2 regions of the Lactobacillus panisapium genome follow, and region 1 is predicted to be linked to the other one. Evidence: riboswitches for the same ligand, from Rfam matches in the RefSeq annotation. Region 1 holds a riboswitch; the other holds the start of a gene.
What was found. Region 1 has a riboswitch for thiamine pyrophosphate ahead of GYM71_RS02725 (ECF transporter S component). Riboswitches for the same ligand answer to the same signal wherever they lie in the genome.
Positions count from the first base shown of each region.

Region 2: it holds a riboswitch for thiamine pyrophosphate, as region 1 does, so the genes downstream of both, GYM71_RS00860 (ATP-binding cassette domain-containing protein) here and GYM71_RS02725 (ECF transporter S component) in region 1, are expected to answer to the same signal.

Region 1 covers NZ_CP048268.1:543,290-548,870, reverse strand. Annotated here, with positions in the region: gene GYM71_RS02750 (FAD-binding protein) at 1-93, opposite strand, end outside; gene GYM71_RS02745 (LysR family transcriptional regulator) at 188-1,063, opposite strand; gene udk (uridine kinase) at 1,246-1,887, shown strand; gene GYM71_RS02735 (cupin domain-containing protein) at 1,961-2,449, opposite strand; gene GYM71_RS02730 (tyrosine-protein phosphatase) at 2,492-3,238, opposite strand; gene GYM71_RS02725 (ECF transporter S component) at 3,402-3,980, opposite strand; TPP riboswitch at 4,025-4,116, opposite strand; gene GYM71_RS02720 (M42 family metallopeptidase) at 4,187-5,269, opposite strand; gene hpt (hypoxanthine phosphoribosyltransferase) at 5,497-5,581, shown strand, end outside.
Region 2 covers NZ_CP048268.1:183,528-189,108, forward strand. Annotated here, with positions in the region: gene GYM71_RS00855 (energy-coupling factor transporter transmembrane component T family protein) at 1-152, opposite strand, end outside; gene GYM71_RS00860 (ATP-binding cassette domain-containing protein) at 161-1,516, opposite strand; TPP riboswitch at 1,566-1,656, opposite strand; gene GYM71_RS00865 (AraC family transcriptional regulator) at 1,824-2,762, shown strand; gene htpX (zinc metalloprotease HtpX) at 2,820-3,716, opposite strand; gene GYM71_RS00875 (LemA family protein) at 3,733-4,302, opposite strand; gene GYM71_RS00880 (SLC13 family permease) at 4,410-5,510, opposite strand.

The sequences.
Region 1 (5,581 bases):
AAAAGGTACTTTTCGTTGATAAAGTTCAAAGCAAGCTGAGATGCCGGATGAACCAGAGCCGACAACAACAACTTTAGTTGAAAAAGAATCCAATTGTAACTTCACCCTTTCTCTAGTAATTGTGATTTTGGTTACAATTGAATTCTAAGTCTTTTTATTTGAAGGCGCTAACATCAAAAAATTATCATCAATAACTTAAAGTTGTTACCTTTTGCACCATTTTTTTAACATCGTCAGAGATTGCTGGACTAAGAGCAATCACCACGTTAAACGCCTGCTTTAAGTGCCGCGGTGCAATCCGATTAATATTGTCGCAATACTTCGGCAAAGTAAATGAATGTGGAACCATAGTCATCCCGCCACCGAAATTTACTTTCAAGCAAGCGGCAGCAAAGCTATTGACTTCCGCAACTGTTCCGTGCCCCCAGCCATCACGATTATAGGCATCTAACATCGCCGTTTGAATATCCATTATTCCAGTTGTCTTCCAGTTTTGCATATAAAGCGTGCAATTTTGCGCTAAATCTTTTATTTCTCCGTGAAATTGTTCGCATTCTTGCTTGTTAAACAATAAATCAAAGCTAACTTTTTCAAAGGGCCAACTTAAGATTTTAGTATTACCAACGAAAGCAAGTTGGAAGCCAACTAGCAAATCAAAGTTACCGTTGATTAATCGCTTTATCCCTGTAGATAAACTTTCTTCATCAAAACTAATTTCATAAGACGATGGCAATTTAGCGGCAAACTTAGCGGTTTCGTTTTCTAATCCCTGAAAGAAATGAATCCGCAATAATTGGTCAGGATGAGGATCGGGATGACGCCAAATTTCTGTATACAAATCAACAATTTCAACCGCTCTGTGGTAAAATTCCTTTCCCACCGGGGTTAACGATAATTCTCCTGCAGACCGATTCAACAACTTTTGGCCTAATTCACTTTCAAGTTTTTTAATTGCTGTACTAACGGCAGTTTCAGAAACATAATTTCTTTTAGCCGCTGAAATAAAGCCGTTAGTCTGCACCACATCAATAAAGTATTTGACTGGCATCAAGTTATAATTCATTTTGCTCACCTATTTAATTCAACCAAGTTATTTTCTTCACATCTTCATCATAGAGAAAAAAATGACAGATTAAACCATAAATTTTGGTTTTTTTTATGAAGAAAAAGATGTTTTTTACCTTAACCGTTGGTAATTCAAGGAAAAGTAAAGTAAAATGTTATTTGATAAAAAGGAGTGTCTCAATGTCTAAACTTGAAAAACCCGTTGTGATAGGAATTACCGGTGGTTCAGGCAGCGGTAAAACTACCATCGCTCACAAAATTGTTGACCAAATGCAGGAAAATGAACATGTCTTAATTATGACGCAAGATTCATATTACAAAGATAATACTGGTATTCCGATGAACATCAGACAGAATATCAATTATGACCACCCTGATGCTTTTGATATTCCCCTTTTAGAGGAGCAATTAAATCGGTTATTACAATACGAGCCAATTGAAATGCCCGTTTACGACTTCAAAGAACACACAAGAAGCAAAGAAACTATCCATATCGAGCCTGCCGATATTATTATTCTTGAAGGAATATTAGTACTGGCAAGTGAAGAGATTCGTAATTTAATGGATATTAAAGTTTACGTTGATACGGATGATGATATTCGTTTTATCAGACGATTAGAGCGTGACATTAAGGAACGGGGCAGATCGATTGATTCGGTCATTGAACAATATTTAGATACAGTTAAGCCAATGTATCACCAATTTATTGAACCAACCAAACGCTATGCAGACATTATCATCCCTGAAGGCGGCGAAAATAATGTCGCCATCGACATGCTCACCACTAAGGTACACTCTGTTTTAAGCGAAAATATTAGATAAAAAACTGATAAACCAAATTAGCATCAAAAAACGCCAAATTCTAGCTTTAGAATTTGGCGTTTTCTTATTCATTTTAATCATTTGCCAGCCGCTTAATTACTTCAGCATAATCTGGATATTGTTTTAACAAATCTTGTTTGTGGGGCATTTCAAAATCATGATAGTCAAAGCCAGGAGAAACCATGCAGCTAACTAGACAGAAACTATCTGGTTCCGTGACTTCTGAGGCAAAGATGGTGTTTTTTGGTACCTTAAATTGCAAGACTTCACCTTGGTCAATTCTTTTACCTAATTTAACTGCATAATAATGACCATCTGGAGCAATACAATGGATTGTAATCGCCGTGCCGTCATGATAATACCATAGTTCATCATGGTTTAAGCGGTGAAAATGGGAACAGCTCTGATCATCAAGTAAGAAATAAATTGAAGTGTAGTAAAATCTATCTGCTTGACTATCTTGAGCAAAGAACTGCTCATCACTAGTATATATTTGACGGAACCAACCTCCTTCTTGGTGAGGCTCAAGGTTCAAACTTTTAATATAATCTTCTCGGTTCATAATTTTTGCTCTCTCCACGCTCAATCAGTCAACTTCATTAAGTTAAACCAAGTAATTCTTTTGCATTTGCTCTTTAAAATCTTGTGGCAGTTTCAAGCCGTCAGTAAAGTAGTGATCAAAATCACCGTAATGCTTTTTAACGGTTGAAAAGTATCTTTCCAGGTATTGGCGTTCAACAGTTAACGCAATTGCTACATCATTGAGGTTATTAGGATCCATCTTATCTTTTAAGTATTCTAATATTTCTTCGTTAGCTTTTTTACGAGCAGAAATTGTTTTTAAGTAGTCGGTGAAAATCTGCTCCTCACTAACATCCAAGCTCTTTAAAATTAAGGCTGCAGCTACCCCTGTTCGATCCTTACCGGCAAAACAATGAAAGGCAACTGGAACTGGATCAGTCATTAACGTTAGCAAAAAGTCGTGATAGCCTTGCTTAGCAGATTCTGCCAATGCTAATTCTTCATAGGTTTTCAACATGTCCTGTTCAACATTGCTGTTGGCCGAAACGATTTCATCAACACTAGCCTGATTTGTGCCAGTATCTTTCAGCACATCAATTATTTCATAATCTAATTCTGACCAAAGATAGTCTGGATATTCTTGTCTCTCCTCATCACCGCGAAAATCAACCAGTCGCTTTATTTTGTAGTAGTTCTGAACACGATCTTTTTGTTCATCGGTTAAATCAAATAGTTGACCACAACGAAAAAGCAGCCCTTCTTTAACCTTTCTTCCATCCGAACTAACATAGCCACCTAATGAACGCCAATTTGTTATCTCTGTAGTCATAATTCTCCTTAAACTTATTATTTATTAAAACTTTTTGGTTTTCATAAAGGAATATTATAATTTTTATTGAATTCTACGTCCATGATTTTCGCAAACTAATTTGTGTTTCTTAGTCTTTTTTATAAAAAAACCGCAAAAAATATTTTGCGGTGCTAATTTTAATTTAAGCAATTTTGGGCTTTAATGCCTGATCAAATAAGTTAGTAATCAATTTTACCAAAACGCCGTCAAAGACAAGCGCAGAGAGTATACAAGTAATAAACATGATAACTTGCAGTTGGATGCTATACTTACTCCAACCGTACAAAAAATACGTTGGAATGAAACTACCAAGGCCGGCAAAAAAGGCCCCTGTTAGTACGCTTTGCCAAGAAAATGCTTGATACCGACTTTTTTGCGGGAAAAAGCCAATTTCATTAGTTGCACCTTGAATCACACCAGACAAAATTGTTACTGCGCCCCATTGGCCGCCAATTGCCATTTCGACAACTGCTGCCAATGTTTCACCAATTGTTCCTGAACCAACCGTTGGCACGAAATACATCGCTAAAGGAGCTGCCATTAGCCATAATCCAGAAAAAACAGTATCTGTTACCGGAGCAAAGCCGGTCGGAAGCAGTAATAACTTAATTAAATTGTAAGCCCAATTAAATCCATAAGTGTAGATTACTCCCATAATAATTCCAATTAAAGCAATCAGGATAATTGCTTTAACGTTCCATTTTGATGATCTTGTAAACATAAAAATACTCCTAACTAACATTCTAAGTCAGTAGGAGTACTCTAATATACTTAATAACACTTCCCTAGCGCAGGTATTGTCCTGTTCAGGTTCGGAGGGTATTTCTCAGCTAAATGTGGCACCCCTAGTGACTTTCTTATCTTTTTGCCTATTATAACACAATATCAAGCAGACATTTTAAGTTATTCAATTAACTAGCAATTTAATTAAAATTGACTAAAACTAGCCAACTTTTCTTTAGTTAAATCACGGATAATTGCACAAGTTAAGTCAACTGAGGCCTTAAAGTCTTGATATGCGCTAAAGCAGTAGGCCGAATGCTCGTAACGCACTGGAATTCCGATAACAATTGTTGGCGCACCATTTTCATAGTAAATTGCTGCACCATCTTGTCCGCCACCGGTCCGAACCGAACGAGTATATGGAATATTGTTTTTATCCGCTAATTCACATGCGTATTGTTGGAATTTTGGATTAGGTAAAAATGAAGTGTCCATATCACGCAGCATTGGTCCACGCTTTAAGCCTGTTTGAGAAAGCCATTTTGGAGTAAATGTATCATCTGCTGGACATGATTCAAGCACAATCCCTAGGTCTGGCTTAATACTTCTAGCTGTTACGTACGCTCCCCGTAAGCCGACTTCTTCTTGACTTGAAAGTGCGGCTACAACGTTAAAGTCAGTCTTTTCGCCGTTGAGATTATCCAAAACATCAGCCATTGCAGCTGCACCGAAACGGTCATCAAAATCCTTACCGAAGAAAAGACCGGTTTTTTCATTGTATTCGCACTTGACGTCAACAAAAATGGGACAACCCGTATCAATTTTATAGTCATTAATTGTTTCTTCACGAGAACTAGAACCAACATCAACTGACATATCTTCTACTTCTGGTACATTGTCTCGTTCTTCTTCAGTCATGAAGTGCGGTGGCTTAGTTGCCACTACGCCAGGAACATATTCACCGTCACGGTTTCTAATCTTTACCCGTAAAGCTGGAATATTATATTTAACCCAGCCGCCAAGCGGAACAAACTTGATCATTCCGTTTGGTCTAACTGCCTGAGTTATAAAACCCACGGCATCAGAGTGGGCATCAAGCTGAATGATTGGCCGACCAGCCTGATTTTCTTTTTTAGCAGCGTAAACGTTGAGCATCCCATCAACTTTTACATCAGCAATATCCTTTACTGTATCAGTAAAAAGCTTAACGAATTCACCTTCAAAGCCGGAAGTTGAATTAGCATCCGAAAAAGCTTTGAGCATTTTTATTTCTTGTTCTTTTTCCATCGTTGTAATTGACCTTTCGCTTATTAAACCTTATGTCTCATTGTAGCAAAAAGCAGTAATTTAAGCTATTTCTGAAATAATCCTACTGCTTTTAGCAAAATTAACAATTTTGTCCGTAATTTGGGTACAAAACTGCTAAAAAAGTTTAAAACGAGCTACTTTTTCATATTAAAAATGATATAATCGATTTTATTAGGAATTTTGAGTTTTAAGTGAAGGGTAAATAAATGCCGAAAAACGACAATATTGATAATATTATTGATCATAAATTGTTTACCGAAGATGATATTCACCAAATGTGTGTCAAATTGG
Region 2 (5,581 bases), 360 kb from region 1:
AAAGTTAACAGGAGATTTTTAACTTTCATGTGGCAGTAAAGTAAATAGCACGTGCAAAAGCCGATAATTAGCACATTGGTAATTAGACTGGTTTTAAAAGATATTTCAACCGAAATAATTAAAGCGACAATGAATTTAAAACTGGGATTCATAACAAGCCTCACTCGTCTACGTATGTTAATTGTTGCTGGTCAAATACAAGGTGGTAATCGCACCAATCTGCCAAATTAGTTAGTTCATGGCTGATAATTAGAAGTGTCTGCCCTCTTTTTTCCTGGCTTTCGCGCAACAGACCCATTACTTTTTGTGCCGATTCGTGATCTAAGCCGCTTAAGGGCTCATCAATTAATAAAACGTCTTGATCAGCAATTAGCATTAATAAAATTTGTAATTTCTTTTGTTGACCGCCCGAAAGTGAGTAGACGACTTGGTCTAGTGTCTGGTCAAGATCAAGGTCTTTCACCTCTTTCGCGATTTTTTGATCGGAATAAAAGTTGCTAGTGCGCATTTTTTTACTGAGGTTAAGTTCATCTTCAACGGAAACGTTAATAAATTGATCACTTGCACTTTGAAATATCTGCCCGACTTGACGCAAATATTTTCGCATGCGCAAGTTGCGAATTTCTTTTTGGCGGTAAGTCAAACTACCAGTGTATGTGAGCATCTTGGTTAGCGCATTGAAAAGCGATGTTTTCCCCACACCATTAGGGCCAGTGATTAGGGTGGCTTTGCCTGCCACAATCTTTAAGTGCTCCTGTTTTAGCAGTAACCGGTTCTGCTTAATTAAGGTATTAGTAAGTTCAAAGCAGCTTGTTTCATTAGTTGGTAGGGCAAAAGAATAATGCTCGTGGTGGTCATTTTGCTGAAGAAGCTGCTTTTTTTCGGCAGTGCTTAAGGCAGTAACCTGGTGACCGGTAAATTTAAACAAACAGTCACAAATACCCTCATAATCGGCTAGAACATGGTCGCTTAGAATAATTGTTTTTCCTAAGTCACGAAGATGAGCCAACTTTTTAATTAAAAATTGGCGGGCAGCAGGGTCGCAACTTGCAAAAGGCTCATCAAGCAGAAAAAGATCGACATCCATTGCAATTAAAACAGCAAGAGCTACTCGTTGCTGCTCACCGCCAGACATAGTATTGATTTTTTGATCAAGCAGCTGGTCGATCTGGGTAAAAGAAGTTGCTTTTTGCAATCGTTTTGAGTAGTGCTCACGGTCGATTTTCAGGTTTTCAAGTGCAAAAATGATCTCTTCACGTGGTGTTGCCATTGTGAATTGCTCGCCAGCATTTTGAAACATCATTGCACTCTTAAGCCCATTAAGATCGACAGTTCCACTAACTTTACCAGCATATTTAGGATAAAGGCCAGCTAAAATTTTTAATAGCGTCGATTTACCGCAACCTGTTGGCCCGATTAATAAGGAAAATTTGCCCGTCGGGATATTAAGATTAACATCTTGCAAAATAGGCTTTTTTTCATCATATGAAAAAGTAAGGTTTTTAGTTTTCAGCAATTTTTTAACCAATCTAAAAAAGTCGCTATGGCATAAAAGCCAGGCGACGTTAAAATTCAGTGCTTTTCCCTTCGCTGGCATTATCCATAGCAGGTTCAGTGGGTATATTCTCAGCCAAGATGGCACCCCAATATTTCAGGTCAATTATACATAAAAGCAATTTTCTTGTCTAGTTGCGGCAAATTAGGCGCCGTTAATAGCACTTAAGGCTCAACTTCTATCACAGATGTTAAAAACATATAAATAGCGGCGCTTTTTGCTATATAATAAAATTATGAAAATAAATTACTAATTAGAAGGTGACATCATGGCAGCAGTTAAGCTAGAACAATATTTGGTAAGTGTATTGGATTCAACTAATGCGGATACGAATGAAGTCCGGCTAAAGCCCGGAAACAAGGCCTTTAACCTGTTTAGGGTTTACCTTGAAAATCATAATACGGGCATTCACCGGTACCAAACCAGCAATCCCACAATTTTGTACGAAGCTGAAGGCATGGCAAAAACTAAAATTAACGGACAAAACTTAACTTTAAAAGCGGGTAATTTGCTGTTTTTGCAAGAAAAATGTGGCTATGAGGTCGAAAAACAAGGGAAAAATGATCTTTTGGTCAAATTAGAATTTAGTTCAAAGGTTAATTGCGCGGATTTTCTGGGAGAAAAAACAACGCTCAATTCACGTGAACAAAAAGTAGCCGAACAGCTTGTTCAGATTCTCAAGACTAAGAGACTATTAAGTTTGCGCTGCTCACAAATGTCGCGCCCGAGTCAGTTAATGAAAAAAGTTATTGATGAATATTTAAACCACAATCTTTTTACGCGCAGTATTATTGCAGCCGAATTGCGAATACTTGTGATTACGGCAATTAGAAATCAAGACCTGGAAACAGCGCCAGCTAATCAACATAAGTTTGCGCAAACGGCGTTAGAGCGTTACATTGATGCAAACTATACTGATATTACTTTAAATAAAACAGCAGAACACTTTGGACTCAACCCGAATTACTTTTCCAGTTTAGTTAAGCAAAAAACTGGTAAGAGCTTTGTTGAACATGTTGATGAACGCCGGATGCAGGAGGCACGCAATTTGCTTGCTCGGCCTGACATTTCGGTTAAAGAAATCATCGCGCGGGTCGGTTATAACGGTAAATCATTCTTTTACAAAAAGTTTAATGAATATTACCATGAAACGCCGGTACAAATGCGTGCGGAACTGTTTAGACAAGCCAATATCAATTTAAAGTAAGAGCAATATTTTTATCAAAAAAGGAGCGGACTATTTTGCAGAGCGCTCCTTTTTAAGTTACATTTTTTCTAAACGTTTAATTCGGTCACTTGTAGGCGGGTGACTGTCGAATAAGTGGGTAAGACCATGTCGTTTACGTAGCGGATCTTCGATATACATGCCAGCACTACTTGGATCAGCAGCTTTCATGGGGTCAGAACCGTCAATTTTTGTCAAAGCAGAAATCAAACCGTGAGGATTACGGGTCAACTCAACTGAAGAAGCATCTGCTAAATATTCACGGTTGCGTGATAAAGCCATTTGAGCAAGACTGGCACAAATAGGTCCTAAAATAAGTACAAAAATGATCGCCACGATTTTGAAAATAACGACAATAGTATTGCCATTATCGTTGTCACTGTCGCGATCATCATCAATCCACCAAATATAGCGACTGGCAATACCTGATAAATATGAAATGACACCAACCAGTACGGCTGCAATAGTGGAAACCAAGATATCATAATTTCTAATATGTGAGATTTCGTGACCTAAAACGCCCTCAAGTTCCTCGCGATTCATCATGTCAAGTAAGCCCTGGGTGACAGCAACCGCAGAATGGTTTGGATCCCGTCCGGTTGCAAAAGCATTAGGACTAGGATCATTGATAATAAAAACGCGTGGCATTGGTACTTTGCCGACTAGCGCCATATCTTGAACAACGTGCCATAAAACGGGGTTGTCTTGTTCATGAATTTCTTGGGCATGATTTAGACTCATAACCATATTAGCGGGATTAGGCAAGACAATTAACATGTAAATCGCACTAAAAATAAGCGCAATAATTACCCCTAATAAAGGTCGATTGCCCCAGATAAAACCTAATCCGGCACCAACTAAGGCGAGAATAATGACAAATAAAATCAAGATGCCAGTAGTTTTGCGTTTGTTGCTGGCAATTTGTTGAAATAACATAAAATTGACCTATTGCTTAAAATTTAACTTTAGGTACTTCTTTTTCAGCTTCACTCGTTTGTAAGTAATCAACTTTGCGGAATCCGTGGATATTAGCAACGATATTGGAAGGAAAAGTTAACAACTTTTGATCGTAAAGAGCTGCAGATGAATTGTAAAGTTGCCGTGAATAAGCAATTTTATTTTCAGTGTTGGTTAATTCTTCCTGCAGTTGAGCAAAGTTCTGGTTAGCTTTTAAATCAGGATAATTTTCCGATAAAGCAAAGATTGATCTCAAAGTATCAGAAATTTGGTTAGAAACCTTTAGCGTTTGGGCATGATCATCACTTGGAATAGCAGTCAACTGGTTCCGCAATTGAACAACTCTTTCCAGAGTTTCACTTTCATGCTTGGCATAGCCCTTAGTAGTTTCAACTAAATTAGGAATCAAATCATTGCGCCGTTTTAATTGCACATCAATCTGGCTCCAAGATTCGTCAGTGTAAACTTTAGCTTTTTGTAAGCCGTTATAGATTGCAATATAAATTGCGATGAGCAGGATAACAATAATTGCAATAATTATTATTAACCAAGTTGAATTTGACATAATTTTTCCTCCTTATGTTTATTCAATTATAACTGATAAAGTTAAACTTGAGTATTAAAAAAAGCTTTAGCAGCATTTGCAGGTAAAGCTTTAATAATTATTAAGTTTTATAGTAGTATCAATGCCCAGCCAATTAGTGTCAAGATGATTAAACCGGCGTATTGCATTAATAGCCATTTTTTGAAAAATTCACTGCGGGAAACAGTTGCATTTTGAGTAAAAGTTTTTAAAACAAGCATATTGGCCATAGAACCAATTGGTGAACCGAAGCCACCGATATTTGATCCCAAAAAGAGGGCTTTGGCAAATGTAGTAAACTTGCCGACTAAAATAGTTGCTGGAACGTTGCTAATGATTTGACTAGAGATAATAGAAGTAAAGTAGGTAGATGTCTCAGAGTTAACCATGGTGTGAATCAGGGTAACAATCATTGGGATCTGCTGGATATCGCTAATAAAGATAAAGAAGCAAGTAAAGGTTAGCAGCAAGGCGTAGTCGATTTTTAACAAAATGCGCGGATTAATTATTAAAGCTAAGATAGCTGCTACAATCATTGGGATTGCAACGTTAATAACTTTGAAAACACCCAAAAAGAATAAAGCAAAAACTGCGGTAGTAATCACAGTTGGGCGTACGCTGATATTAATCTGTTTGATATCCTGAACGGGAATTTTTTTCTGTGGGATAAAGTGAAAAATGATGAAAGTAATCGCGACAGCTGCAAGCAAGTATGGCAGTGACCATGAGAAAAATTCTAGTGCAGTGACGGAATATTTGCTAACAAGAAAAATGTTATGTGGGTTACCCCACGGAGTAAATGCGGCTCCGATGTTGGCTCCCATTCCGATTAAGGTAACTGGTAGAATTTGCGGTAAATCGCATCTTTTAGCAATGTTTAAGTACAAGGGAATTAATGTAAGCGCTGTTATGTCATTACCCAAAAACATCCCAGAAATGATCGCCAGTAGCGTAAACAGGATATTGAGCTTGCGCATGTTATCGGCAATACTAGTTAATTTGTAAGCTAGTACATCGAGAACATGCAGGTAAGCATAAATTTGAATAATAATTAACATCGCGGCGACAGAAAAGATTGTGTGTAAGTTAATATCCGCCGGCCGAGGTCTAGCAAAGAAAAGACTGATTACCGTCACCACAACGGTAATTTGCAGAATTTTATCACTAAAGATCTTTTTTAAGACGGTCATAAAATGTCCCCTTTCACAAGTTACAATCATCTATAGTTGCTATATCCATTTTGAGCTTTTTTTCCTGTATA